One region of the Methylobacterium guangdongense genome, then DNA from elsewhere that is predicted to be linked to it. Evidence: predicted binding sites of a transcription regulator. Region 1 holds the regulator's gene; each other region holds the start of a gene.
What was found. The regulator PhoB, encoded in region 1, activates phosphate uptake and scavenging genes when phosphate is short. The targets are predictions, from matches to a motif close to TGTCATNNANCTGTCAT.

Region 1 (9,506 bases):
CGTCAATCGGGTCGCGGCTCACTGCGGCAGGCCGACCTGCGCCGCGCGGTCTCGAATGCCTATTACGGGTTATTCCACACGATCCTCATCGCCGCCGCCGACGAAGTGGGCGGGCGAAGGATGCGCGGCGATCCACTCTGGTCGCTCGTATACCGCTCGATTTCGCATCAGCGACTCAAGAACGTGTGTAGCGATCTGCGGGCGCATACGCTCAAGCCGAAGCTCAAACCTTATGAGCCAGCCAGGGGATTCGGCGGCCATGTGGCTGCGATCGCGGGTGCCGTCGTCGAGTTGCAGGATCGACGCCATGTGGCCGATTATGATCCCTCCGCGTCCCTGCTGCGCCTCGATGCGCGCGCCGCGCTTCAGGCCGCCCGCTCGGCGGTCGACCGGTTGAGCCAGCTGACGGAGGATCAGCGCAAGGCGTTCCTCTTCCTCATCCTGTTTGAAGCCCGCGGATGAGTTCCGGCTATGCGGTGATCCGGCATGCGACAGGAATCGGGCCAGCGCGCTAAAAGGCGTGGTCACGGAAAAGCCCGCGCCGCACGCCAAACGCCGCGCCTGAAACCGCAGCCGTCCGGTGCGCGAAGGGACAGCATGATCCGCCGCCTCGTCCTCCCGATCCTGGTCCTCGCTGCGAGCCTGTCGGTTACTCTGGCCCAGGGCCTGCGCACGCCGCCGGATCTCGTGCGATCGAGCCTCGTGGCCGAGCCGGCCGCGGTGGCGGGGGCGCAGCCCTTCACCCTGGCCGTGCGGATGCAGGTGAAGCCCGGCTGGCACGTCTACTGGCGCAACCCCGGGGATTCGGGGCTGCCGCCTGAGGTGACGTGGACGCTGCCGGCCGGCTTCAACGCCGGAGCGATCCGGTGGCCGGCGCCGGAGCGAATCCCGATCGCGACGCTAATGAACTACGGCTACGAGGGCGAGGTCACGCTCCTCGTCCCCGTGACGCCGCCGCCGAGCCTCGATCCGGCGCGCCCCGTGCAGATTCAGGCCAAGCTGACCTACCTCGTCTGCGAGACCGAGTGCGTGCCGGGCTCCGCCGACCTCGCCCTCACCCTGCCGGTCGGCGCGCCGCAATCCGATCCGGACAACGCCGCCCTGTTCGCCCGCGCCCGGGCCGCCCTCCCCGCCCCGGCGCTCTGGCCGCTCACCCTGTCGAGCCAGGGCGACACCCTGCGGCTCGACTTCGCGGCGACCGGCCTCAAGCCCGACTCCATCCGGAACGCCGCCTATTTTCCCTATGCCGAGACCGCGATCGACAACGCCGCCGCGCAGGTGATGTCGATCGATGGGGCCGGCCTGCACCTCACCCTCGCGCGGAGCAGCCCGACCGAAGCGGCTCCCGCAACCCTTCCGGGCGTGCTGACCCTCGATGAGGTGACCGAATCCGGCCCCCGCCGCCTCGCCTTCGCGTATGGGGACGAGCCGGTGCTTCCGGCCGCGGCCGCACCACCGGCGCCCGTCGAGCCGACCCCGACGGGATCGACTGCGTCCGACCTCGATGCGCTGACCCTCGCCACCGCGGCCGCCTTCGCGTTTCTCGGCGGCCTGATCCTCAATCTGATGCCCTGCGTCTTCCCGGTGCTGTCGATCAAGGTGCTGAGCCTCGTGCGGCACGCCGGCGAGGAGTCCGCGCGCCTGCGCCTGCACGGCCTCGCCTACACGGCCGGCGTGCTGGCGAGTTTTCTGGGACTGGCCTCGGCGCTGATCGCCCTGAAGGGCGGCGGGGCGGCGATCGGCTGGGGGTTCCAGCTGCAATCACCTCTGGTCGTGGCGGGGCTTGCGTATCTGCTGTTCGCGATGGGCCTGAGCCTGTCCGGCGCGGTGACGGTCGGCGGACGGCTCGCCGGTGTCGGCGACAGCCTCGCCCGCCGATCGGGCTTGAGCGGCTCGTTCTTCACGGGCGTCCTGGCCACGCTGGTGGCCACGCCCTGCACGGCGCCGTTCATGGGCTCCGCGGTGGGATTCGCCCTGACCCAGAGCGCCGCTGTGGCGCTCGCCGTGTTCGCGTGTCTCGGGCTGGGCCTCGCCCTGCCGTTCTTGGCTCTGACCCTTTGGCCGCCGGCCCTGCGGGCACTGCCGCGGCCGGGCGCCTGGATGGAAACCCTCAAGCAGGTGCTCGCTTTCCCGGTCTACGCCACCGTGGCTTGGCTGATCTGGGTCCTGGCACAGCAGGTCGATCCGCGGGGCCTGCTGGCGGCGTTGATCGGCCTCGTGCTGGTGGGGTTCTCCGCCTGGGCCTGGGAGCATGGCCGCAACGCCGGATCGGGGATGGCGCGGATTGCGCAGGTCTGCGCGGTCCTGGCGCTGATCGCCGTCGCGGCCCTGACCCTCAGGCTGCCGCAGGATCGCGTCCCGGCCTCCGCGCAGGCTGACGGTGCCATTGAGCCGTTCACGCAGGCCCGCCTCGACGCGCTGGTCGGCGCGCACAAGCCCGCCTTCGTCAACATGACCGCCGCGTGGTGCATCACCTGCGCGGTCAACGAGACGACGTCCCTCTCCACCAAGGCCGTGCGGGCCGCGATGGCCGAGCGGGCCGTGACCTACCTGAAGGGGGACTGGACCAATCAGAATCCCGAGATCACCCGCCTGCTGGAGAAGCACGGCCGGAGCGGCGTGCCGCTCTACCTGCTCTATACCGGCGCCGGGGAGCCCCAGGTGCTGCCGCAGATCCTCACCGAGGGGACGGTGCTGCAGGCTTTGGCATCAGTGCCGGCTGGCGCTGACCGGAGCGCCGCGCTGACCCGTTGACCGGGGTTTCCAAAGGGGGGCAGCCCTTTGGCGGGGCGTCGGGGCGGAGCCCCGGCATCCGGCTTGTCCCGACACCGGACAGCGTCCGGCACCAGGGCTCTGCCCTGGACCCGCCAAAGGTCTCGATCTTTTGAAACCGGAACTGGGCGCCTCAGGCTTCGAGGGAGAAGGTTTCGTCGAACGCGTAGCCGGAGCCGCGGACGGTGCGGATCGGGTCCGCCTGGCGCGGGCCGTTCAGCGCCTTGCGCAGGCGGCCGACATGCACGTCGACCGTGCGCTCGTCGATATAGACGTCGTGGCCCCACACCCCGTCGAGCAGCTGCTCCCGGGAGAAGACCCGGCCCGGCGCCAGCATCAGGAATTCGAGCAGCCGGAACTCGGTCGGGCCGAGATGCAGTTCCTCGCCAGCGCGGCGGACCCGATGACCGGTGCGGTCGAGTTCGAGGTCGCCGGCGGCCAGACGGTCCGAGACATGGGCGGGCTTGGCCCGGCGCAGCAGCGCGCGGATCCGGGCCAGCAGCTCCGGGACCGAGAACGGCTTGACGATATAGTCGTCCGCCCCCGTGCCCAGCCCGCGGACCCGGTCGCCCTCCTCGCCCCGGGCGGTGAGCATGATCACCGGCAGCCGTTCGGTCTCGCGCCGGGCGCGGATGCGACGGCAGAGCTCGATGCCCGACAGGCCGGGCAGCATCCAGTCGAGCAGGACCAAATCGGGCATCCGCTCGGCCAGGAGCAGTTCCGCATCGTCGCCCCGAGCCGCCGAATCCACCAGGAAGCCCTCGGCTTCCAGGTTGTAGCGCAGCAATGTGGTCAGCGCCTCCTCGTCCTCGACGATCAGGACTTGCATGCTCACGTTCGATGACCCGTTCTCGCGGCGGACCCGCCGATGGTGCCGGAGGCCCCGCCCTGTCTCAAGGTGCGCGCGTGGCGCTGCGCACCGCTATCCCGACGTCGACGCGCGCCGTCCGGGTTGATCCTTTACGAAGCCTGTCCCCCGTCCACCGTCGCGTAGTTCGACGCATCGTTCTTGGGGCGGTCGCCCGCGAGCGTCTCCCCGGTGGCGAGGTAATGGATCGTCTCGGCGATGTTGGTGGTGTGATCGCCGATGCGCTCGACGTTCTTGGCGCAGAACAGCAGATGCGTGCAGAACGAGATGTTGCGCGGATCCTCCATCATGTAGGTCAGGAGCTCGCGGAACAGCGAATTGTACAGCGCGTCGATCTCGCCGTCGCGCTCCCACACATCGTGGGCCGCCTGGACATCGCGGCTCGCATAGGCGTCCAGCACGTCCTTCAGCTGGCCCTCCGCCAGATCGCTCATGTGGCGCACGCCGAGCACGATCTTCTGCGCCGGCGCCTGATCGGAGATCGCCACCACGCGCTTGGCCACGTTCTTGGCGAGATCGCCGATCCGCTCCAGATCGCCGGAGACGCGGATCGCCGAAATGGTCTCGCGCAGATCGATCGCCAGGGGCTGGCGCCGGGCGATGAGCAGGACGGAGCGCTCCTCGATGTCCCGCTGAAGGGCGTCGAGGCGCTTGTCGGCGAGGATCACGGTCTGGGCGAGCCCGTCGTCGCGGCGCACTAGGGCGTCGGTCGCCTCCGCGGTCATCTTCTCCGCCACGCCGCCCATCTCCGAGATCGAGCGACGGAGATTTTCCAGGTCGGTGTCGTAGGAGGTAACGATATGGCCGGGCATGGGGTGGATCCTTCGATGGGGGCGTGCGAACCCACGCGTTGGGGCGATCCCGCGGAACCGGTCCTCGAAACGGCTTAGCCGAAGCGGCCCGTGATGTAGTCCTGCGTCCGCTGCTGCGTCGGGTTCATGAACATCCTTTCGGTCTGCGAGAACTCGACCAGCTCACCGAGATACATGAAGGCGGTGAACTGCGAGATGCGGGCCGCCTGCTGCATGTTGTGCGTGACGATCGCGATGGTGAACTCGTCGCGCAGCTGCTCGATCAGCTCCTCGATGCGGCCCGTCGAGATCGGGTCGAGCGCGGAGGTCGGCTCATCGAACAGGATGACCTCCGGGCGCTGTGCCACGGTGCGGGCGATGCACAGCCGCTGCTGCTGACCGCCCGACAGGCCCATGCCGGACTGCTTGAGCTTGTCCTTCACCTCGTCCCAGAGGGCGGCCTTGCGCAGGGACGACTCGACCCGCTCGTCGAGCTCTGCCTTCGGCAGCTTCTCGTAGAGGCGGATGCCGAACGCGACGTTGTCGTAGATCGACATCGGGAAGGGCGTCGGCTTCTGGAACACCATGCCGACCCGGGCCCGCAGGTCGTTCAGATCGACCTTCGGATCCAGGATGTTCACGCCGTCCAGCAGGATCTGACCCTCGGCGCGCTGCTCCGGATACAGGCTGTAGATCCGGTTGAAGGTGCGCAGCAGGGTCGACTTTCCGCAGCCCGACGGACCGATCAGGGCCGTGACCTGCCGATCGTGGAAGTTGAGGTCGATGTTCTTCAGCCCGTGGAACTGGCCGTAGTAGAAGTTCAGCCCCTTCACGGCGATCCGGACCGGCGCCTTGGTATCGGCGCCGGCCTTGGCGGAGGGGTGGATCAGGGGCTCGGCGGCGGCGGTTGCTGCAGCATTGCTCATCGGGTCGATCCTTCGGGCTCGCGCTTCAGCGGGCACGCTGCGGCTTGATCACCAGGCGGGCGATCACGGAGAGGGCGAGGATGGTCACGGTGATCAGGAGCGCTCCGGCCCAGGCCAGCTGCTGCCAGTTGGGATAGGGCGAGAGCGCGAACTGGTAGATCATCACCGGCAGGTTCGGCACGCCGCCCATGAGGTCGGCGTTGAACCAGCTGTTGTTGTTGAGGGCGGTGAACAGGAGCGGCGCGGTCTCGCCGGCGATCCGGGCCAGCGCCAGGATGATCCCGGTCACGATGCCGGCCGAGGCCGCGCGCCAGCTGACCTTCATGATCACCATGGAGGGCGGGGCACCGAGGGCCGCGCCGGCCTCGCGCAGGGTCCCCGGCACGAGGCTCAGCATGTCCTCGGTGGTCCGCACGATCACCGGCGTGGCGATGATCGCGAGCGCGACGCCGCCGGCCCAGCCGGAATAGCTGCCCATGGGCCGCACCATCAGCGTGTAGACGAACAGGCCGATCAGGATCGACGGCGCCGAGAGCAGGATGTCGTTGAGGAACCGGATCAGGACGGCCAGCTTCGAGGTCCGGCCGTATTCCGCCAGGAAGGTCCCGGCCATGACGCCGACCGGTGTCGCGATGACGATGCCGATCGCGGTCAGGATCAGGCTGCCCAGCACCGCGTTGGCGATGCCGCCGCCCTCGCTGCCCGGCCCGGGGGTCGGCTGGGTCAGCAGCGTCGGGGTGAAGCCGCGGATGCCCTCGACGATCAGCATCAGCAGGATCGAGCCGAGCACGATCACGCCGATCAGCGTGGCGAAGGCGCAGAAGCCGCGGAGCATTGCATCCGCCCGGCGCCGGCCGGGACGGACCCGGCTCCGCGCGAGGGGGGGCGCGGCGAGTGTGTTGATCGCGTCCATGGGAGCCTCAACCAACCCGCACGCGCGACGTCAGGATGCGCGCGGCGATCAGGACGATGAAGGTGATGACGAACAGGATGCAGCCGAGCGCCATCAGCGCGTTGAGCTGCATGCCGTCCGCCTCGTTGAACTCGTTGGCGATCCGGGACGCGATGGTCGAGCCGGGATCGAAGATCGAGGCGGAGAGGCGGTTGGCGTTGCCGACCACGAAGGTCACCGCCATCGTCTCGCCCAGCGCGCGGCCGAGGCCGAGCATGATGGCGCCGATGATCGAGACCGAGGCGTGCCGGATCAGCACGAACCGCGTCACCTCCCAGGTCGTGCAGCCGACCCCGTAGGCGCTCTCCCGCAGGATCGTGGGGATCTGGTCGAGCATGTCGCGGGCGATCGAGGCGACGAACGGCACGATCATGATCGCCAGGATGATGCCGGCGGTGAGCACGCCGACCCCCGAGGGGATGCGGGCATACAGCACGGTTCCTACGATCGGCAGGCCCTCGACGACGTTGGAGACCGGGATCTCGACGAAACGGGCGAAGAGCGGCGCGAAGATGAACAGGCCCCACATCCCGTAGATGATGCTCGGGACCGCGGCCAGGAGCTCGATCGTCATCGCGACCGGCTTGCGCGCCCAGCCCGGGCAGAGCTGGGTGAGGTAGATGGCGATGCCGAGGGAGATCGGGACGCCGATGACGAGGGCCAGGAGCGCGGAGCTCACCGTGCCGATGACGGCGACGAGGGCGCCGTACTGCTCGGTCCCGACGTTCCAGGCGCTGGATGTCAGGAAGCCGAAGCCGAATTCCCGGAAGGCCGGCAGGCCCCCGTAGACGATGGAGCCGATGATGCCGACGAGGACGGTCAGGACCAGGAGCGCCGCACCGTAGGCGCAACCGCGGAACAGGGCGTCCTGATTCCGGCTCGGACCCTTCCGCGCTGCGGCCGTGCGGGTTCGGCCGAGGGCAATCGTTTCAGTCAAAGCGGACATCCGCGGTTCTCTGCGATAGATGGCGTGGTAGCGCGGCGCGAACCCAGAAGCGAGGGAGGAGGTCGAAACCTCCCCCCGATAGAGCTTACATGTTGTAGACCGGCTTCCCGTCCTTGCCCTTCACGCTCTTCCACTCCTCGTGGATCAGCGTGACGACGTTGTCGGGCAGAGGAACGTAGTCGAGATCGGAGGCGAGCTTGTCGCCGTTCTTGTAGGCCCAGTCGAAGAACTTGAGCACGTCGGCCGCCTTGGCCGGATCGGCCGGGTCCTTGTGGACCAGGATGAAGGTCGCCGCCGTGATCGGCCACGCGTCCTCGCCCGCCTGGTTGGTGAGCGCGATGCCGAAGCCCGGAGCCGACTTCCAGTCGGCGCTGGCGGCGGCCGCCTGGAACGCCTTGTCGTCCGGCTGCGGGAACTTGCCGGCCTTGTTCTGCAGCAGCGCGTAGGCGAGCTTGTTCTGCTTGGCGTAAGCCGACTCGACGTAGCCGATGGAGTTCGGCACCTGCTTCACGGTGGCGGTCACGCCCTCGTTGCCCTTGCCGCCCTGACCGACCGGCCAGGAGATCGTCGTGGCGGCGCCGTACTCCTTCTTCCACCCGTCCGAGACCTGGGACAGGTAGGTCGTGAAGATGTTGGTCGTGCCCGAGGCGTCGGACCGATAGACCGGGGTGATGTTGATGTCGGGCAGCTTCAGCCCGTCGTTGAGCTTCGCGATCCGCGGATCGGTCCACTTCGCGATCTTCCCGGCGTAGATGTCGGCGAGCACGTCACCGGTGAGCTTGAGCTTGCCCGGCTCGACGCCGGCGATGTTCACCACGGGCACCACGCCGCCCATCACGGTGGGGAACTGCACCAGGCCGTCCTTGGCCAGCTGCTCGCCCTTGAGCGGCGCGTCGGTGGCGCCGAAATCGACCGTCTTGGCCTGGATCTGCTTGATCCCGCCGCCGGATCCGATCGACTGATAGTTGAGCCCGGAGCCGGTTTCCTTCCGGTAGGCCTCGGCCCATTTCGAATAGACCGGGAAGGGGAACGTGGCCCCGGCTCCGGTGATGTCGGCGGCCAGCGCCGCAGACGCCAGCTGGACCGTCGCGAGGCCGACGGCGAGCGCGTAAGCGAAGGGTTTCAATGAAATCTCCGTTGCCGTCGGGCCAATCCTGCGCCGCTCCGCCGGCATGCTCATGCCCGCGGCAGAGCCTTGCGGCCGGTCCTCGAAAGACCCAGCGCCGGCCGCCCGATGGATGCGCGGTTACGACAGGTAGATGACACCGGCATGACATCGCGCCGCAGGTCGTTCGGCACGGTTTGTGGCTCTCGCGCGTTTCCGGAGCACTCTCCCCCCGGGCGGATACCGGTCCGGCGCATGGGAGGGCATCACGACACAGGCTCACGGCGGTCGTAGACGGCCTGGGCGGTCAGGACACCGGAAGGACGTTGGAGCCGTGCAGGGTGAAGGCACCGACCCAGTGACGGAGCGAGATCCGGGCTGGCTGGCCCTGCATGCCGAGCGGGAGGCTCTGGAGCGGGCCCTCGCCCTGGCCCAGGCCCATCAGAAATTCAGCCCCGATGCGGATGTCGCCGCGGCGGCGCGGCGCGAGGAGGCGGCCCTGCTGGTCGACCTCGATCGGGTGCTGACCTTGATTCGAGCGGCCGAGTATCGCCGCAGGCCGGGTGCGCGCCGCTGGTGACGCGCTCGGGCGTGGCGCTGTCCGCCCGCGTCATGCCGGACCGTATCGCCGATGTCCGGGTCTCGTGAGCGGAGCCGAAAGCGCCGAGCTTGGTGCCGGTCCCCGGCCCAATGCCTCAGCTCGCCCGGCGCAGCTCCCGCTCCTTCTGGCGCAGGCGCAAAAGCAGTTCCACATGCGTATCGGTGATCGGCTGCGTGTCGACGCTGCCTTCATAGATCGTGCGGAGCGAGAGACCGAGCCGGCGCGTATCGATCGCCTGCTTCGGCAGCTGCCCTTCGTGCGAAAGTCCCTCGGACCCGGCACCTGACGGCTTCATGGCTCCCTCCCACCCGTCGCCCGCCCAAACATGCTGCGGCGCCGGGATTGAATGAGAGTCAGCAAAATTGGTTAACGAAACGTTACCGTCAACGCACGGTTAAGCTTACCTGTCACTTAACCATCGGCGCCCTGGAGGAGCCGAGCCGCCGCCGCCCGGGCCTCGTCGGTGACCGTGGCGCCGGCCAGCATACGGGCGATCTCCTCGCGGCGTTCGGCGACCGGCAGGCTCGCCACCCGCGTCGCGACGC
Region 2 (9,506 bases), on a different contig from region 1:
GAACAGGTTGCGCAGCAGGATCGAGACCGAGACCCCGAAGGCCGACTTGATCTGCGTCGCGTCCGCGGTGAGCCGCGAGACGATCTCGCCCGATTGGGCCCGGTCGAAGAAGGCCGGGTCGAGGATCGTGAGCCGGGCGAACACGGCCGCCCGCAGATCCGCCACCACGCGCTCGCCGAGCGTCACGACGGTGTAGACCCGGCCCGCGCTCGACAGCGCGAAGGCCGCCACCACCCCGAGCAGGGCGAGGAAATAGGCGTCGATCACGCCGGAGCCGTCGGCCGTGAAGCCGTGGTCGATCACCCGGCGCATCGCGATGGGCACCACCAGCGTCGAGGCCGACGCGCAGGCGAGGGCGATGAGCCCGCCGACGATCCGGCCGCGATAGCGCAGCGCGAATGGGAGCAGCGGCCGGAGCGCGCTCAGCGGAGCTTTCGGCCGCCCCTCAACGGCCACCTTCGGTCTACGGGCCATTACGCCTCTCGTATTCGTTACGCTCCCGGTCCGCGGCGCTTGTGACCAGGCCGAGCCTGCGGTATAGGCCGCCGCTCATCCGATTGCGCGTGTTCAATGGCCGCGGGCCGCCACCACGGTCGGCTCGTACGTGCCGTTGCACGAACCCACGGTTCGGTGCAACCGGTGACATCTTCCGCATTCCGGGCCGGGCAGCGCCTCCTGCGCTTCCCGCCGGCGTGCCAGATCAGGGACCCAGGTCATGGCGAAGGACGCGGCCGCGAAGGCCAAGGGGACAGAGCACCCCGACTACCACTTCATCAAGGTCGTGATGACGGACGGCACCGAGTACCGGACCCGTTCGACCTACGGCAAGGAGGGCGACACCCTCAATCTCGACATCGATCCGCTCACCCACCCGGCCTGGACCGGCGGCGAGCAGAAGATGCTCGATCGGGCGGGCCGCGTCTCGCGCTTCAACTCGCGCTTCGGCAACCTCGGCAAGCGCTGAGTCGATCGAACGCCGCACCCTTGGGTGCGATCCGTATCAGAGCGGGCGGCTTCCTCGGGAGGCCGCCCGTTTTCTATGGAAGCTTGGCGAGCACGTGGGCGCCCGCTCCCGTCGGCGGTGCCGCCTCCGGCCATCGCCCGCCCGGACGGGCTCGATATCGTGCTGCTGGTCGGCTCGAATTGCCGGCTGGTGAACGAGACCCTGGCGGCCGGCGATCGCGACGCCAACGCCTACCGGCCTGTCCTCGACAACCCGATCGCGGTGCGGGGCTCCAGGATCCTCACGGTCTCGCGGGATCGAGCGCGTCCGAAGCGCGCCAGTCCCGACGACACCATCATCGTGGTCCCTGAGGCGGATCGGAACGCCGCCTGAGTGCCGCGGCTGGTTTGCGCCATCCAGAACGACGCCGCGCGCCGGTTGCTCACGGCGCAGCGGTTAGGAGATCCTGCCGCTCTGAGGGCCGGATCCGAGCGCGGCGGATTCAGCCCTCGCTCAAGCGGAACGCCGTGCGCAGCAGGCCATGCTGGGCGGCGACCGGGCTCTCCACCGGGGCGGGCGTGGGCCGATCCTCGGTGATCAGCACATCCAGGTGAAGGATGCGGCTGTGCAGTCGCCGCGCCCGCATGATCAGCTGCTGGAGGCGGACGGGCAGCAGGTTGAAATCCTGCGCCTTCGGCGGCTCGCTCGCGGCGAGCTTCACCCGGTGCTTCTCGAGCAGGGCCTCGGCCGGCGTCATCTCGCCCTCGGAGACCGCGCGCTGCACCAGCAGCCAGGAGGCGACCTGCATCAGCAGCGTCGTCAGCCGCATGCTCTCGGCCGCGTAGCTCAACGTCGCGTCGCGGGAGATGAGGCGTGATTCGTCGCGCCCCTCGCCGTCGAGATAGGCGGCCGTCTCCTCGACGAGCTTCATGCCCTCGCGGAACAGGGACTTGAAGGCTTCCGAATTGACGTAGGACTTGCCGAAATCGACCCAATCCTGATCGTCCCGGAACGTGACATCGAAGCCGTTCATCCTGCCTCTCCCGTGCCGTCCGACGGCCCTGTCCGTCTGGAAATGGGACGCCTCGTCCCAAGCTGTCCGACGACGCTGCAATCCTAGCGCCGATGGGACCCAAGATCAGGGTTCATCCTTCCTTAATCTTAACGATAGGCCGGAGGGCACATCCAACCATGAGCGTCGCACCGGTTGCGATCACGACGCGATCGATGCGGCTGCAGATCTCAAGATAAGCGGTCTCCCGATCAATGCCAGCGCTCAGAATGCGGCGCGCAGGCCGGCGAAGAGACTGCGCCCGCTGCCCGGGTAGAACGCCGCCAAGCCCGCCGCGCCCCCGGATGTCCGAGCGTTCGCCACCACGGCGATGTCGGAGACGTAACGCGCGTTGGTGAGGTTGCGGGCATCCACGAACAGGGCGACGCCGTCCGCAAAGTCGATCCCGGCCTCGATGCCCAGCAGCGCGTAGCCCGGCACCCGCAGGGTGTTGGCGTGATCGGCAAAGGCGCCCTCCGGCACCCAGTCCACCGCCGGAGCGATGTGGAAGCCGCTCGGGTGGCGATAGTTCAGGACCGTGCGCAGCACGTCCGTGGGGATGCCGGCGATGCGGCCGTTGCCGAAGACCGGGTCGCGCACGAACCGAAAGTCGTTGTGGGTCCAGATCTGCGTCACGCTCAGGGCGTCGCCGCGGCCTATGAGATCGTTGGCAAGGTCGAGGGTCACGGCCGCTTCGACGCCCTGATGGATCGAGCGCGGCGTGTTGAAGGTCGCGGCCGGGATGTTGAGGCCGGGATTTGTGGAGAAGTTGATGAACTCGTCGCGCAGATCCGACCGGTAGAGCGTCACGTCGAAGGCGAGGCGGTCGATCCGGCCGCGGGCACCCGCCTCGTAGGTCCAGGCGCGCTGCGCCCGCAGCGGCACGAAGGTGGTGTTCAGGAGGTTCTGCTGCACGAGGTCCCCGAAATCGGGCACATCCCGGGACCGGGTCACGTCGCCGTAGATCTGCACCGTGGGGAGCGGCTGCCAGAGCAGGCCGATCTTCGGGTTGATGCCGGCATAGGTCAGGGTGGCGAAGCGCGGCGTGAGATCCCCCGGCAGGCCGCCCTTGTCGCTGTAGGTCCGGTTCGACGAGAACGCCTTGGCGCCGGTCATCAGCGCCACGTCCGGCAGGAACCAGAACCGGTTCTCGCCATAGGCCTCGTAGTTTGACGCGCTCTGCAGCGCATTCAGCGTCTGGGCGCCCCGCTGACCGCGGATGTTGACGAATTGCAGCGCCGAATTCTGGCCCGCGAAGGCGCGCAGGCCGAGCACCACGTCGTCGCGAAAGCCGCCAAGGTCGAAGGTCCCGGTCCAGTGCGGGCTGATCCCGTATGTCCAGCCGTCCTGATCGATCGCCTGGAAGATCGGGTGATAGAGGCTCTTGTGGATCGCCCAGGTGTCCACGTCGAGCTGGCCGACATCGAGCAGGAACGAGGTGCGGTTGGCGATCCGCTCGGTCTCGACCTTGCGCGACTGGTTGCCGGTGATCGCGGTGGGATTGGCGAGCGTCGGCGTATTGAGGCTCTGGCCGAGGGTCAGGCTGCCCGGCAGCTTCTGGTCGGTGAGATAGGTGCCGAGATAGAAGCGCGTCTCGATATCGGGCGCGATCCGGTAGCCGATATTGGCGTTGAAATTCTTGGTCGCCTGCGCCTCGTGGGCGCGGAAGCCGTCCGAATTGGTCAGCGTGGCGTTGACCAGCACGTCGAGCGGCCCGTCGATGCGGGACATCTGCGCCTGCTCGCGGATCGTGCCGAAGCTGCCGCCGTCGATGCGCAGGATGTTGGGCGCCAGCGCCGTGTAGGCGGTCGGCGTGACGAAGTTGATCGCGCCGCCGAGCGTCGTCGCCCCGAAGGTGAGGGCGTTGCCGCCCTTGTAGACCTCGACCGCGCGCAGGGCGAGCGGGTCGATCTGGTAGAAGTCGCCGCTCCCGTCCGCGAGGTTGAACGGGATGCCGTCCTGCAGGATCTCGAGCCCGCGCAGGTGGTAGCCGCGGGCGATGCCCGAGCCCCGCACCGACAGGCGGATCTCCTGGCCGTAGCGCTCCTGCACGTAGACGCCCGGCACATCCTTGAGCACGTCGCGGATCGTGTTGGCGTAGCGGTCCTGGAGGGTCGCGGCGTCCACGAAGGCGACCGAGCCGACGGTCTGGTAGAGCGTCGCGCGCTGGTGGTCGACGCTCGGGACCGAGAGCGAACCGCGCGCCTCACCCGGGAGCGGCCCGGTGGGCGTGGCGCTGCCGATCACGCTGAGTTCCGGGAGGGTGACGGCGGGGTCCTGGGCCAGGGCGGCCGATGGTGTCGCGCAGGCGAAGAGCGACAGGGCGGCGCGGCGGCCGGCCCATGAGAGGCGGGGCATGAGGTCGTGTCCGTGTCCGAGGATCGGGGAGGGGCGATCGGATCAGACGACGGGGGGCGGGGCCCGGGCGCGGGGTCCCGCCTCGGGGGGCGCCCGCGGAAGGGCGGTGCGTGCCGGCCGCACCCGGATGAGCGCGATCGGGTAGAGGGTCGGCAGGGCTTCGGCCGGCGCGGGGGCGGGGAGGGCGGCCGGGGCGGCGACGTGGCACGCGATGCAGCACGCCATCGGTGCGTGGGCCGGGTGATGCGGGTCGTCCGGCCCAGACCCGTCGATGGGGCCGCCGGCCAGGCACAGGACATGGTCCGACCCCGCCGCGGCGGCCATCGCAAGGCCGCCGAGGACGCTCTGGAGCGCCAGGGCGTACAGGACGAGGAACGCCAGCAGGCGGCGCCCGGACCGGCTCAGCCGGGGGCGACGCCCCGGAGGTCCGATCCGGGTGTCGTGGGGTCGGGCGCACGCCATCGGGCGCTCGTGACCGTTCGTTCTCGGTGCGCGGCTCCTGTCCGGCCGCTAGTGCTGGTGCTGGTGCTGACCGCCGGGGGCGGAGGCCCCGATCGGCGCGACCGAGAAGGTCACCGGAACGGTGCCGGCCTTCTGGAAGGTCAGCGTCCCCGAGACGGTCTCGCCGGCTTTCGGTGCGCCGGTCAGGCCCTCGAACATCAGGTGGTAGCCGCCGGGCTTCAGCTCGACGGTCTCGCCGGGCTTGATGGTCAGGCCGCCGGAAACCGGCGCCATCTTCATGACGCCGTCCTCCATCGTCATGGAATGGATGTCGCCTGACTTGGCGAACGGCACGGCGGCCCCGGTCAGCACGTCCGGCGTGCCGCCGGTGTTGGTGATGCGCACGTAGCCGCCCGCCACCTTGGCGCCGTTCGGCGTGGCGCGCAGCCACGGCGTCTCGATGGTCAGGTCGCCGGCCTTGACGGAGGCCGCCTTCGCCGGGGCCGCCTGAGCGACCTGAACGATCCGGAAGGCGGGCGCCGCCGCCTTCAGGTCATGCGCGTCCTGCCCGGGCTTCGGGATGTCGGACCACGAATGGCTGCCCTCCGTGCAATCCTGCTGCACCGGCACGTAGACCGTCGCGCCGGGCTCGAACGTGTCGGCCACCTGCGCCAGGAAGGTGAATTCGTCGACCTCGTCGTCCGGCAGGGAGCCGCCGCTCCACGTGATCGACGTCACGCCCTCCGAGGCGGTGCCGTGATGGGTGGCGTAGGTCCTGGCATAGGCGCCACGGGTCATCGCCAGGGTCCAGCCGGCTTTCGGCATCGGCTTGGCGCCGATCAGCCCCTCCGGGATGCTGACGCGCACCTGAGTGGTCGGCTTGCCGTCGCAGCCGTGCATGATCTGAACGACACCGCGATAGGTCGAGCCGGGGCTCGCCTGCTTGCGCTCCAGCACCGCGTGGGCCTGCGCCGACGACGCAACGAGGCCGAGGCCGATGACGGCCGAAACGAGAGTCTTCATGGGAATGCATCCGTTCTGAGGGAGTCGTCGGGAAACGATCGCTCAAGCGGATGGGGGACCGCGCGGTGACGCGCTGCGGTCGGGCGGGGCGCGGGCTCCGATCTGGCCGACGCCGCCGAAGGCGGTCCCGCCCCGATCTTCGGGCGTCCACGCGATGCCGATGGGTGCGGCGCGGGGTGGAATCACGGTGCCGGTCGCCTGCGCGGCCTTGCAGCAATCGCCGTGGTCGTGCGGCGGAATCCCGTCCGGCGCCGGATCGGTGGCCGCATGCTGCGCGCAGAGGCCGTTCGCACCGGCCGGGATCGGCATCAGCCCGCCCAGGAAGGCCTGCAGCACGAAGGCGTAGAGCGCCAGCACGGCGATCACGGCGCGCAGGGGCGCCGCGGGCTGGCCGTGGTCTCGTCTCGATCTGGCCGGAGCCCGGTCCATGCTGCGCCCGTCCGCTGTCCGATCCGGACCGCTATGGTATCCCTGCCACACCCGGGCGCCCGTGGCTGTTGCCAGGGTGCCGCACCCGGATGCTGCGTGCGCTGGCGCACCGCGACGCCATATTCCGGCCCCTTCGATAGGGAGTCTTAAGCCACAACCCGACAGCGTGGCGGCCGAGATCAACCTCTCCCGCCACGATCCGAACAGTTTCCGGACCAGAGCCAGCGACCGATGCGCATGACGGCACATAACCGGTTCACCACCCTCCTGAGCGTCGCCGCCCTCGGCGCCCTGGGGATCGGCACCGCAGAAGCCCGCGATCAGGGCAACTACGCCCAGGCCGAATGGGCGCAGGACTACGCCTCCCCCGCCGCCATGCAGGTGCGGCGCGAGACCGTGCCGATCCTCTCGCCCCAGACCGTGGCGGCGACCGAGCAGATGGTCGAGCGCTACAAGGACATCGTCACCCGCGGCGGCTGGAAGCAGGTCTCGGGTGCCGAGCACCTGCGGATCGGCTCGCGCGGCCCGGCCGTGGCCGCCGTGCGCCAGCGCCTGATCGTCACCGGCGATCTCGACTCGGCGGCCGGCAGCTCGGGCGTGTACGATTCCTACGTCGCGGCCGGCGTGAAGCGCTTCCAGGCCCGCCACGGCCTGAGCCAGACCGGCACGATGAGCCTCGCCACCCAGCAGGCCATGAACGTGCCGGCCGAGGTGCGCCTGCGCCAGCTCGAGACCAACGTGGTGCGCCTGCGCTCCTATTCGGGCGATCTCGGCCGCCGCTTCGTGATCACCAACATCCCGGCCGCTCTGGTCGAGACGGTCGAGAACGGCCAAGTCGTCACGCTGCACGCCGCGGGCGTCGGCAAGATCGACCGCCAGTCGCCGATCATGAACACCAAGGCGACGCAGATCAACTTCAACCCGACCTGGACGGTCCCGGCTTCCATCGTGAAGAAGGACCTGATCCCGAAGATGCAGAAGGATCCGAACTACCTCACCGACAACCGGATCCGCATCCTCTCGAACGGTCAGGAAGTCTCGCCGAAATCGGTGAACTGGTTCTCGGACGAGGGCACCCGCTACACCTACCGGCAGGATTCGGGCGCCGACTTCAACTCGATGGGCATCGTGCGCATCAACATCCCGAACCCCTACGGCGTGTTCATGCACGACACGAACACCAAGGGCGTGTTCGGCGACGACTTCCGCTTCATCTCCTCGGGCTGCGTGCGCGTGCAGAACGTGCGCGAGTACATCACGTGGCTCCTGAAGGACACGCCCGGCTGGGATCGCCAGAAGGTCGAGGAGGCGATCGAGAGCGGCAAGCGCGTCGACGCCAATATTGCCCAGCCGGTGCCGGTCTACTGGACCTACATCACCGCGTGGTCGACCCCGGACGGCATCGTCCAGTTCCGCGACGACATCTACAAGCGCGATGGCGTCAACGTCCCCTCGACCATCGGCGCCCCGACCCCGGTCGCCAGCGCCGAGCCGCTGCCGCAGAGCTTCGAGCCCGGCGACGAAGAGTAATCGACCGTCCGGTTGAATCCGGTCTATCCGAGGCCCGCATCTCCGCCGAGATGCGGGCCTCGCGCGTTTGGGGGCGGGATCTGTCATCCGCCGGTCAAGCGCGTCTGCTTGGCCCTCTGAACCTATGCCGCGAAGGCCGCCGCGTCGGCATCCGGACGCAGTTGCAGACGAGGAGTCCCGATGTCGCGTGAACCCGTATCCGGCAGCGGACGCCTCACCCGCCGGGAGACCATGGCGGGCCTCGCGGGGCTCAGCCTCGCGGGCGGCCGTGCCGAGGCGCAGGGCACTGCGGAGGCGACCGGGATCGTCTACGCCACCGACGTCACCGGCGTGGATCGCGCCCCATTGCCCGGCGTGCTGGTCTCCAACGGGCGCGAGATCGCGCGCACCGACGACCAGGGGCGCTACCGCCTGCCGATACCCGGCGACGGGGCGGTCTTCGTGATCAAGCCGCCGGGCTACGCCCTGCCGCGGGACGCCGACAACGTGCCGCGCCACTCCTACATCCACCAGCCGGACGGCACGCCGGCCAGCCTGGGCCTGCGCTACCGCGGCGTCGCGCCGACCGGTCCCCTGCCGGCCGCGATCGACTTCACCCTGACCCGGGTCGACGAGCCCGCGGATTTTGACGTCGTCCTGTTCACCGATCCGCAGCCCGAGAGCCGGTTCGAGCTCGACCACGTGCGCGACACCGCGGTCGCCCGTGCCATGGCGATCCCGGCCGCCTTCGGCATGACCATGGGCGACGTGCTGTTCGACGATCTCTCGCTCTACGGCCGGTCGAACCGGATCGTCGGGCGGATCGGGCTGCCCTGGTACAGCCTGCCGGGCAATCACGACCTCAACATGCAGGCTCCCGATGCCCGCTACAGCCGCGAGACCTGGAAGCGGGTCTTCGGCGCGCCGACCTACGCGTTCCGCCACGGGCGGGCGTGGTTCGTGATGCTCGACAATGTCGAGTGGCTGGGGCCGCCCGTGCCGGTGGGCGCCAACACCTACCGGGGCCGGATCGGCGAACGCAGCCTGACCTTCCTGCGCAACCTGCTCGCCGAGATCCCGCGGGACGACCTGATCGTCCTCGCCATGCACATTCCGCTCGTCACCGACACGACGCCGGACGATCCCCACGGCATCACCACCGACCGTGCGGCGCTCCTCGACCTGCTGGCGGGGCGCAAGGTGCTGAGCCTGGCCGGCCACACCCACACCACCGAGCACCATTATCCGGCCGAAGGACACCACCATCACGTGTTGACGGCCGTCTCCGGCTCGTGGTGGAGCGGGCCCGACACGCGCACCGGCATCCCGTCGGCCGACAGCCGCGACGGGACGCCGAACGGCTTCCACGTCCTGTCGGTGCGCGGGACCGACTACACGACGCGCTACGTCCCGGCGCAAGGCCAGCCGGACGAGACCATGCGCCTCCTGTTCGAGAGCGAGGCGCGGGGCGGTGCCGTCGAGGTGATCCGCCTCACCCGGCCGGTGCAGGGCCTCCGTCCGCCGGTTCCGCAGGACGCGCTCGCCGACACGACCCTCGTGGTGAACGTGTTCGACGGCGGCCCGCGGACCAATCTGGCGTTCCGGATCGGCGAGCGGCCGGCGCAGGCCATGACCCGGACCCGGCGAACCGATCCGTTCGTCGCGGAACTCTTCGCCCGCTATCCCGAGACGAAGAAGAGCTGGGTGCAGGCCACGCCCTCCACCCATATCTGGACAGCACGGCTGCCCGAC
Region 3 (9,506 bases), on a different contig from region 1:
TCAGCTCGGTGAGGTACTGGCCGATGCCGCCCGCGCCGACGATGCCGATGATCGTCGCCGAGCGGGTGTTCGATTCGAAGAAGTACAGCACCTGGCTCGCCAGCACCGGCAGCACCCCGGGGATCAGGCCGAAGCGGATGCGGTGCAGGCCGGAGCCGCCCGAGGCGACGACGCCCTCGCCGGGCCGCCGGTCGCAGGTCTCGATCGCCTCCGAGAACAGCTTGCCGAGCGCCCCGAAATCCGAGCACGCGATGGCGAGCGCCCCCGCGAAGGGCCCGAGGCCCACGACGTTGATCCAGATCAGCGCCCAGATCAGCACGTCCACCGAGCGCATCACGTCGAGGCCGCGGCGCACGGCGAAATGCGCGAACGGATTGGGCACGACGTTGCGCGCCGCCAGGAACGCGACCGGGAAGGCCAGGATCGCCGCCGTCAGCGTGCCGAGGAACGCGATGCCCAGCGTCTCGCCGAGCGCGTGCAGGAAGGTCCAGAACTGGCCCTCCGGGGATGGCGGCACCATCAGCACCGCGAAGGAGCCGAGCCGCCCGAGCCCGTTGAGGATGCGCGCCACCGAGAAGTCGAGCCGCCAAGCGCCCAGCGCCGCGAGCCCGACGAGGAGGCCGAGCCCGGCGGCGAGCCGGGCACGCGCCGCCCAATCGGTGCGGAACTGCGCCGGGTAGCGGGCGCGCAACCGGTCGAGATCGGCCTGGGCCGCCGCCCGCAGGGCTTCGGGACGCGCGCTCATCCGTGGGTCTCCGGGCCGATCAGCCGGTGGCGGACCCGCTCGGTGGCGAGGTCGATGCAGAACACGGTCAGAATGATTAGCACGAGGATCGCGCTGACATCCGCGTAGTAGAAGTTGCGGATCGCCACGAGGAATTCCTGGCCGATGCCGCCGGCGCCGACGAAGCCCATGACGCCGGCCCCGCGCACGTTGATCTCGAAGCGCAGCAGCGCATAGGAGGCGAAGTTCGACAGCACCTGCGGCAGGACAGCGAAGCGCACGGTCTGGACCCAGGTGGCTCCCGAGGCGGACAGGCCCTCGACCGGGCGCATGTCGATGTTCTCGACCACCTCGGAAAACAGCTTGCCGAGCGCCCCCGTGGTGTGGATCGCGATGGCGAGCACGCCCACCATCGGCCCGAGCCCGAAGGCGATCACGAAGATCAGCGCGAACACCACCTCGGGGACGGTGCGGCACACCTCCAGGAGGCGCTTGGCGCCGATCCGCAGCCAGGGCGACCGCACGAGGTTGGCGGCCGCCACGAAGCTGAGGGCGAAGCCCGCCAGCCCGCCGAGCAGCGTGCCGAGATAGGCCATCAGCAGGGTCTCGCCCAGCAGGCCCAGCCAGTTGGGCAGGCCCCAGTACCACGCACGCACGTCGGCGATCGGGTGTTCGAGGCCGATCGGCGGCAGGATCTCGTAGAGGTAGGCGGTGAACTTGCCGATATTCTCGACGAAGACCAGGGGCCGCACCTCGGCGGCGACCCCGGCGAGGAGCGTGAGGGCCGCCACGACGGCGAGCCCCACCAGGGTACGGCGACGCGCGGCCGCCGTCGCCGCTGCGTAGAGGCCGGAAAGGGCGGCGTGCCGCTCCGGCGGCAGCGGTGTCAGGCCGGGCGCGTTCGCCATGATCGGCTCAGGACTTCTTGCGCTGTTCGTCGTTGGCCTTGAGCATGTCGATGACCGGCTCGTAGTCCTTGAACGTCACCGGGACGAGGTCGAGGTCCTTGCCGTCCGAGAGCTTGTCGAACGCGGCCCTGTCGGCCTTCGGCAGGTCGAGGAGGGCTTGGCGGATCTCGGCCTTCAGGTCGTCCGGCAGGCTCGCCAGCACGGCGTAGGGGTCGCCCGGCAGCATGTCGGACTTGAACACGACCCGGAAGTCGGACTGCCGCATCGGCGTGCCATCCGGCTTCTTGAGCATGCCCTTAGCGGCCATCCGGGTGGCCATCGTATCCGTCTCGGAATACCAGACATTGGCGGCGGCGTCGGCCGTGCCCTGGGTCAACGCCAGCACGGCGTTCTCATGGCTTCCGGCGTAGAAGATCTTGCCGAACTGCTTCTCCACGTCGTAGCCCGCCCGCTTCAGGAAGAAGCGCGGCGCCTGGTTGCCGGAGGTCGAGTTCGGATCGACCAGCGCGAGGTTCCTGCCCTTAAGGTCTTCTACCGTCTTGTACGGGCTCGTGGCCAGAACATAGACCACCGAGTAGTAGCCCGGCGTGCCGGTCTCGTGCTTCGGGCTCACCATCGGGTCCAGCTTCACGCCGGTCATCACGGCGCGCGAGAACGCGGCCGCGCCGTAATACGCGATCTGGATGTTGCCGGCGCGCTGGCCCTCAATCACCGCGGCGTAGTCGCTCGCCACCCGCAGCTTCACCGGCACGCCGAGCGCCTTGGTGAGGTAGGCGGTGAGCGGCCCCCAGCGGTCGGCGGTGCCGGAGGCGTTCTCCACGGGGATCACGCCCAGCGTCAGTTCGGGATACCGCGCCTTCCAATCCTGCGCGGCCGCCGGCAGGGCGAGGAACGCGAGCGCGGCCGCAGCGGCCAGGGTGCGTCGGGTGATCACGAGCATGTCCTTGGATCGGGTCGATGACAGGGTCGTCGGGGGAGACCCGGCCCGGCTTCAGGCTGGCCAGGTCCGGGATCGCCGCGGGCGCGCGGATCGGGCCGGCGGATCGTCCGCCGGCCCGGGCGCCGGGAATCAGGACTTCTTGCGCTGCTCGTCGTTGAACCGAAGCATGTCGATGATCGGCTGGTAGTCCTTGAGCGTCACCGGGGTGAGGCCCTGGTCCTTGCCGTCGGAGAGCCTGTCGAAGGCCGCCTTGTCGGCCCCGGGCAGGGCGATAAACGCCTCCCGAATCTTGGCCTTCAGGTCGTCCGGCAGGCTCTCCAGCATCGCGAACGGGCCCTCCGGCAGGAAGTCGGACTTGAACACGACCCGGAAGTCCGACTGCTGCATCGGCGTGCCGTCCGGCTTCTTGAGCATGCCCTTGGCGGCCATGCGGGTGACCATCGTGTCCGTGTCGGAGTTCCAGAGGTTCGCGGCGGCGTCGGCCGTTCCCTGGGTCAGCGCCAGGACGGCGTTCTCGTGGCTGCCGGCGTAGAAGGTCTTGGCGAAGTGCTTGTCCACGTCGTAGCCGGCCCGCTTAAGGAAGAAGCGCGGCGCCTGGTTGCCGGAGGTGGAGTTCGGATCGACCAGGGCGAGGTTCTTGCCCTTGAGGTCCTCAATTGTCTTGTACGGGCTCGAGGCCAGGACATAGACCACCGAATAGTAGCCCGAGGCGCCGGTCTCGTGCTTCTGATTGACGATCGGTTCGATCTTCACGCCGGTCATCACGGCGCGGGCGAAGGAGGCCGGGCCGTAGAAGGCGATCTGGATGTTGCCGGCGCGCTGGCCCTCGATCACGGCGGCGTAGTCGCTCGCCACCCGCAGCTTCACCGGCACGCCGAGCGCCTTGGTCAGGTAGGCGGTGAGCGGGGCGTAGCGGTCGGAGGTGCCGGAGGCGTTCTCGGCCGGGATCACGCCCAGCGTCAGCTCAGGATACTTGGCTTCCCAGTCCTGCGCGGCGGCCGGCAGGCCGAGGAGGGCGAGCGCGGCGGCGGCCGCGGCCAGGGTGCGTCGGGTGATCATCGTGTCGTCCTTCGTGGTGGCCCGAAAGGCGGGCGGCGGCCGGCTCTGCCGGCCGGTCGGGGCGAGGCCCAGCCCGCCGGGGATCCGCACGCGGCGCGGTCCCGGCGGATTGGGGGTGAAGACGGTGGCGCTACAGGCGCGTGCGCTGCGCCGCGTTGAACCGCAGCATGTCGATGACCGGCTGGTAGTCCTTGAGCGTCATCGGGGTGAAACCCTCGTCCTTGCCGTCGGAGAGCTGGTCGAAGGCGGCCCGGTCGGCGGTCGGGAAGGCGATGAAGGCGGCCCGGATCGCGGCCTTCAGATCCTCGGGCAGGCTCGCCAGCATCGCGAAGGGCCCCTCCGGCAGGAGGTCGGACTTGAACACGACCCGGAAGTCGGATTGCTGCATCGGCGCGCCCTGCGGCGTCTTCAGCGTGCCCTTGGCGGCCATCCGGCTGACGATCGTGTCGGTCTCGGCGTTCCAGTGGTTGGCGGCGGCATCGGCCTTGCCGGCGATCAGGGCGTTGACGGCACTCTCATGGCTGCCGGCGTAGAAGGTCTCGCCGAAGAACGTGTCCACGTCGTAGCAGGCCTTCTTGAGGAAGAAGCGCGGGGCCTGGTTGCCGGAGGTGGAGTTCGGGTCGACCAGCGCGAGGGTCTTGCCCTTGAGATCGTCGAGCGTCCTGTAAGGGCTGGAGGCCAGGACGTAGATTACCGAATGATAGCCGTGATTGCCGGCCGGATGGACCCAGGTGACGATCGGCTGGATCAGCACCCCGTTCATCACGGATTGCCCCAGGGAGGCCGGGCCGTGGCGCGCGATGTGGATCGTGCGGTTCTTCTGGCCTTCGATCACCGAAGCGTAGTCCTTGGCCACGCTCAGCGTCACGGGAACGCCGAGCGTCTTGGTCAGGTACGTCACGAGGGGCGTGAACCGCTTGATGGTGGTGTCGGCGTTCTCCACGGGGACGACCGCGAGGGTCAACGCGGGATAGCTGTCCCGCCAGCCCTGCGCCCGCGCCGGCACAGTCAAAAGGGCGATGGCAAAAGCAAAGGCTAAAATGATTCGGCCCAACATCAACATGATCTCCTCACCGGCGCGCCGGAATCCGAATCGAGCGGTGGCGCACCCAGCAAGAGCGTTCCCAGATCTGTCGTTTCTTAGTGCGAAACCTTGATCTTCCCTGTCATGCACTGAAAAATCAGGCGCCGATCGCGGCCTCCCGAACCGGGCGCGCCGGGACAGAGCCGGGCCCGCCCGGCAACGCCGCGCGCTGCTCCGCTTCCCGCTCAGCGGCATCGTCGAGCACCTCGCCGGCCTCCAGCCCGTAGAGCCGGCGGGCCACGTCCTCGGTCAGGTCGAACGGGCCGCCCTCGAACACCACCCGGCCGGCCGCGAGGCCGACGAGGCGGTCGCAATAGGCGCGGGCGAGGTCGAGGGAGTGCAGGTTGCACAGCACCGTGATGCCGTAGCGCCGGTTCACGTCGGCGAGGGCGTCCATCACGAGGCGGGTGTTGCGCGGGTCGAGGGAGGCCACCGGCTCGTCGGCCAGCAGGATCTGCGGCTCCTGCACCAGGGCGCGGGCGATCGCCACGCGCTGCTGCTGGCCGCCCGACAGGCCGTCGGCCCGCTGGCCGGCGAACTCGCCCATGTCGAAGCTCTCCAGGGCGGCGAGCGCCATGGCCCGATCCGCGTCGGACCACAGGCGCAGGAGCGCCCGATGGCTCGGCACGTGGCTGAGCCGCCCCATCAGCACGTTCGTCATCACGTCGAGGCGGCCGACGAGGTTGAACTGCTGGAAGATCATGGCGCAGCGCGTGCGCCATTCGCGCAGCTGGCGGCCCGTCAGGCCCGTGACGTCCCGCCCGTCATGGAGGATGCGCCCCGCACTCGGATCCGCGAGCCGGTTGATCAACCGCAGGAGCGTCGACTTGCCGGCGCCGGACCGGCCGATCACCCCGACGAAGCTGCCGGGTTCGATCCGCAGCGAGACGCCGTCCACGGCACGCCGGTCGCCGTACTGGCGCGTCAGATCCTCGATAACAAGCATGCATTCATCCGCTGCGGAATGACCGCAGCTAAACGCCGCTTCCACGACGATTGAATGACGAATACGATGTCTTATTGTTTGCCGGCACAGAACATTTAGCTGATAGCCGGCTTAAGTTTCGTAGCGTTCGAGAAAATCTCCGATCGGCTGGGCGCGGAAATCCGGAAGCGCGCGGCGCAGGGCCTCGTGGTCCCAGTCCCACCATGCGAGGCGCTCCAGACGCGGCGCGATATCGCCGGGGAACCGGCGCCGGACCGGCCGGGCCGGGTTGCCGACCACGATCGTGTAGGGTTCGACGTCGCGGGTGACGATCGCCCCGGCGCCCACCACCGCGCCGGTCCCGATGGTCCGGCCGGGCAGGACCACCACGCCGTGGCCGATCCAGACATCGTGGCCGATCGTGACCGGGCTCGCCCGGCGCCGGTCGAAGAAGGCCGGCTCGTCGGCCTCCTCGGGCCAGTAGGCGCGGGCCCGGTAGGTGAAGTGGGCCTGCGTGGCGCGCTCCATCGGGTGGTTGCCCGGGTTGATCCGCACGCTGGCGGCGATCGAGCAGAACTTGCCGATCGTCGTGTAGATCACCTCGCCGTCCTGCCCGATGTAGGAATAATCGTCGAGCACCGTCTCGGTCAGGCGGGTGCGGGCGCCGATCTCGGTGTAGCGGCCGAGGCGGCACGCTTCGACCCGGGCGCTGGGATCGATGGCGGGTTCGAGGCCCAGCGCCGGGGCGGCCTTGGGACCCTCAGCCATGGGACTCACCGAAGGGCAGGCGGGCCAGGAGCCGGAACGGCCCGGATCCGTCCTGGGTCAGGAGGCAGATCGCGTCGATCATCACGGGCTCCGGACCTGAAGCGGCGTAAGCCTCGGCGAGGCGGCGGTGCCAGCCGTCACGGTCGGGCTCCGGCAGGGCATCGGTCAGGGTCATGTGGAAGCGGAAGGCCTCGAACACGTGCGGATAGCCCCAGCGGTCGAGCAGGGCGCGGCCCCGCGGATCCAGGCGCTCCGGGCGGCGCTTGGCGCGCTCGGCCTCGGTGAGCGGGGCCCGGAGGGCATCGAGGACCGCCACGCATTCGGCCGCGAGCAGGCCCAGCTCCGGCGGCGGGCTCTCCGGCACGAGGGCGAGGAACCGCCCGAGCGCCGCGACCCGCAACGGCCCGACCGCCACCGGCGGGTGCGCGACCGCGACACCGCGGGCCGCGACGACGAGATCGGCCTCCGTGGCCCCCGGCGCGAGGCGCAGGGGCGCCTTGAGCGTCGCGTGGAAGCCGTAGACCCGGGCGCCCGTGTTCACGGCGGCGAGGTCGCCGAGCCCCGCCGGATGCGCGACCGCCTCCCCGGACACGGGGTCGTATCCGAGCACGCTCCGGCCGAAGGCCTCCAGGCGGGAGCCCGGGTTGGGCAGCCAGTACAGGGCATAGCGACGCGTCACGTCTCGGCCTCCAGGGCGCATGGCGACCGTGATCAGGTCGTCGGCGCGTAGGTCCGCGCCTCGGCAGCCCGGCGCGGGCGGACATCCATGGCATTGCCGCGCCACACGATGGCGCTCTGCACCCAGGCGCCCAGCCAGATCGCCGGGATCAGCGCGTCCCGCACCAGGAAGGCCGCCAGCATGCGGGGCGCGCGATGCCAGCCCGCGCGAATCGCGAGCGCGGCCTCGGCGGCATAGCACAGGGCCGCGAGGCCGGCAGCGCCGACGAGACCGGCGGCGTTCCCGGCCCAGAGCGCCACCGCCAGCGCCGGCAACAGGACGCCGCTGCCGATCTCGGGGATGAAGAACAGCGGGAACGTCACCCGCCGCAGCCGGGCCCAGCGCAGCTGCCGGGCCCAGACCTCCCGGAAGCCGCGCGGCCCCAAAGGCTGCTCGAACGGGCTCGCCACGAGGTGGACGCGCTTGCCGGCGGCCCGGACCAGCTTGGTGGCGGCCGCGTCCTCGGCGATCTCGGCGGCCAGCGCCTGGAGCCCGCCCTGCGCCTCCAGGAACGGCTTGTGCCAGAGCATGCTCTTGCCCTGCGCGAAGCCCAGGCCGAACGCCTCGGCAGCGTATTGCCAGCGCGCCTGGAGAGTGTTGAGAAAGGCGCATTCCACCTCGGCCATGAAGCTACCCGGGCGGGCGCCCACGGGGGTGGAGCAGACGAGGCCGGTCTCCTCCCGCCACGCCGCCTGGAGGCGCTGGAGGTAATCGGGCGGCATGGCCACGTTGGAATCGGCGAGCACCACCCACTCATGGGCGGCGGAACGCCAGCCGCGCAGGCAGTTGTTGAGCTTCGGATTCGCGCTGACGCGCTCGTCGCCGAGGATCAGCCGGGCCGGCACCCGGGGGTGGGCGGCAATCAGGCGCTCGACCAGGGGCACGATCGGATCGGCCGGATCGGCCACACAGAAGATCAGCTCGAAGGCGGGATAATCGAGGCGGAAACTGCGGGTGAGCATCTCCTCGCTGTAGGCCTCCAGGCCATGGAGCGGGCGGACCAGCGAGACGGGCGCTCCCGCCGGAAAGCGCGACGGCCCGTGTCCCGTGCCGAGGCGCCAAGCCGCGATGGCCATGCTGCCGATCTGGACGAGCGCCAGGAGCGCGCCGAGGGTGAGGGCCGGCACCGTGGCGTCAATCATGCGGAGTCCCGTTCGGCGTCATGAGCGGCCCGGTCGCTAGCGGCCGGACCGCGTCAGTCGTGTGACACTCCGGGGGACGAGGGCCGATATTCGCCGGCCCCTCGTGTCTCGGGATCTCGGGTTTCCAATGGGCCGAAGCCCTTTGGCGGGTTCTGAGGGCGGAGCCCTGAGAGCGGGCGGAGCCCGGCACCGGGCAAAGCCCGGCACCAGGGCTCCGCCCTGGACCCGCGAAAGGTCTCGACCTTTCGAAACCATGACGGGAGCCGGCCGTGCGCCCGTCAGGCCGGTCCTCAGAACCGGAGGGTGAAGCTGCCCTTCACGGCCTGATCCTGCGCCCGGGCGCCGGTCTGGCCCGTGTAGGACACGCCCAGGCTGGCGTTCGGCGCCACCGCCAGATCGAGCCCCACCTGCGCCACCAGCGCATCCCGGTCGATCGGAACGCCGCCGCTCAGGAAGGCCGGGCCGCCCGCCCCGAAGCGCAGCAGCGCCGTCGGCACCACGTCCCCGAACGCCCGCCGGTAGCCCACGAGACCCCGCAGCGTCACCGGAAGGCCCAGGCCCAGATCCAGGCTCGTCTGGGCCCGCACGCCCGCGGTGACGGCCCCCAGATCGTAATCGCGGGCGAAGCTCGCCAGCGCCGCCGCGCCCCCGGCCTCGGCGAACCCGTCGCGCCGGATCCCGACATAGGCCCCGCCCACGAACGGCTCGATGTAGGAGGCCGCCGGCTGCACCGCGACCGCGGCCCCGTCCTTCGACACCAGGGCCGCCACGGCCGGCGTGCCCAGCGGGATCCTCCAGCCGATCTCGCCAAAGCCCTGCAGCGTGTAGCCGCCACCGTGGCCGCTCAGCGTCTCCGACAGCCCGTAGGCCACCGCCCGGCGCGTGCGGGTGTCGGTCTCGGCGTAGATCACGCCCAGCCGCAGCGACAGCGGCCCGGCCTCGTAGCCGCCATACAGGCCGCCGAACCCGCTCTTCAGCGTCGCGCTTTCCGCCCGGCTGGTGCCGCCGGTCCGGCCGGCGCTGTCGAGATACGCCTCCGTGTAGCCGCCGACCACGCCGAAGCGCAGCCCGCTCGGGAGACGCATGTCCGCGCCCGCCGCGAAGCCGGCGATCTGCCGGTCGAGGTCGAACGCGTTGCCGCCGCCCGCGGCCGTGCCGAACGACCCGAAGCCCTGGCCCCACAGGCCGAACACCTGCGGGTCGAGGGTCCGCACCGGCACGTTCGCCACGACAGGCGC

Region 2: AAHG09_RS10855 (calcineurin-like phosphoesterase family protein) is a predicted target of PhoB. The motif match lies at 7,857-7,873, and genes of this name have one in related genera.
Region 3: phnC (phosphonate ABC transporter ATP-binding protein) is a predicted target of PhoB. The motif match lies at 5,705-5,721, and genes of this name have one in related genera.

Annotation. Positions count from the first base shown of each region.
Region 1 is NZ_JBBXMX010000010.1:55,286-64,791, reverse strand. Features, by position in the region: gene AAHG09_RS19005 (hypothetical protein) at 1-462, shown strand, start outside; gene AAHG09_RS19000 (protein-disulfide reductase DsbD family protein) at 598-2,754, shown strand; gene phoB (phosphate regulon transcriptional regulator PhoB) at 2,906-3,601, opposite strand; gene phoU (phosphate signaling complex protein PhoU) at 3,733-4,452, opposite strand; gene pstB (phosphate ABC transporter ATP-binding protein PstB) at 4,527-5,357, opposite strand; gene pstA (phosphate ABC transporter permease PstA) at 5,383-6,270, opposite strand; gene pstC (phosphate ABC transporter permease subunit PstC) at 6,278-7,255, opposite strand; gene pstS (phosphate ABC transporter substrate-binding protein PstS) at 7,341-8,381, opposite strand; gene AAHG09_RS18965 (hypothetical protein) at 8,695-8,940, shown strand; gene AAHG09_RS18960 (hypothetical protein) at 9,056-9,256, opposite strand; gene recN (DNA repair protein RecN) at 9,373-9,506, opposite strand, start outside.
Region 2 is NZ_JBBXMX010000004.1:213,180-222,685, forward strand. Features, by position in the region: gene AAHG09_RS10810 (ABC transporter transmembrane domain-containing protein) at 1-474, opposite strand, end outside; gene rpmE (50S ribosomal protein L31) at 716-964, shown strand; gene AAHG09_RS10820 (type 2 periplasmic-binding domain-containing protein) at 1,082-1,336, shown strand; gene rcdA (protease adaptor protein RcdA) at 1,446-1,976, opposite strand; gene AAHG09_RS10830 (TonB-dependent receptor family protein) at 2,220-4,352, opposite strand; gene AAHG09_RS10835 (DUF2946 family protein) at 4,395-4,814, opposite strand; gene AAHG09_RS10840 (DUF1775 domain-containing protein) at 4,863-5,816, opposite strand; gene AAHG09_RS10845 (hypothetical protein) at 5,859-6,245, opposite strand; gene AAHG09_RS10850 (L,D-transpeptidase family protein) at 6,477-7,775, shown strand; gene AAHG09_RS10855 (calcineurin-like phosphoesterase family protein) at 7,956-9,506, shown strand, end outside.
Region 3 is NZ_JBBXMX010000005.1:9,507-19,012, forward strand. Features, by position in the region: gene phnE (phosphonate ABC transporter, permease protein PhnE) at 1-745, opposite strand, end outside; gene phnE (phosphonate ABC transporter, permease protein PhnE) at 742-1,632, opposite strand; gene phnD (phosphonate ABC transporter substrate-binding protein) at 1,640-2,566, opposite strand; gene phnD (phosphonate ABC transporter substrate-binding protein) at 2,702-3,631, opposite strand; gene phnD (phosphate/phosphite/phosphonate ABC transporter substrate-binding protein) at 3,762-4,688, opposite strand; gene phnC (phosphonate ABC transporter ATP-binding protein) at 4,813-5,661, opposite strand; gene AAHG09_RS11980 (LbetaH domain-containing protein) at 5,773-6,408, opposite strand; gene AAHG09_RS11985 (DUF1045 domain-containing protein) at 6,401-7,087, opposite strand; gene AAHG09_RS11990 (ceramide glucosyltransferase) at 7,120-8,268, opposite strand; gene AAHG09_RS11995 (autotransporter family protein) at 8,559-9,506, opposite strand, start outside.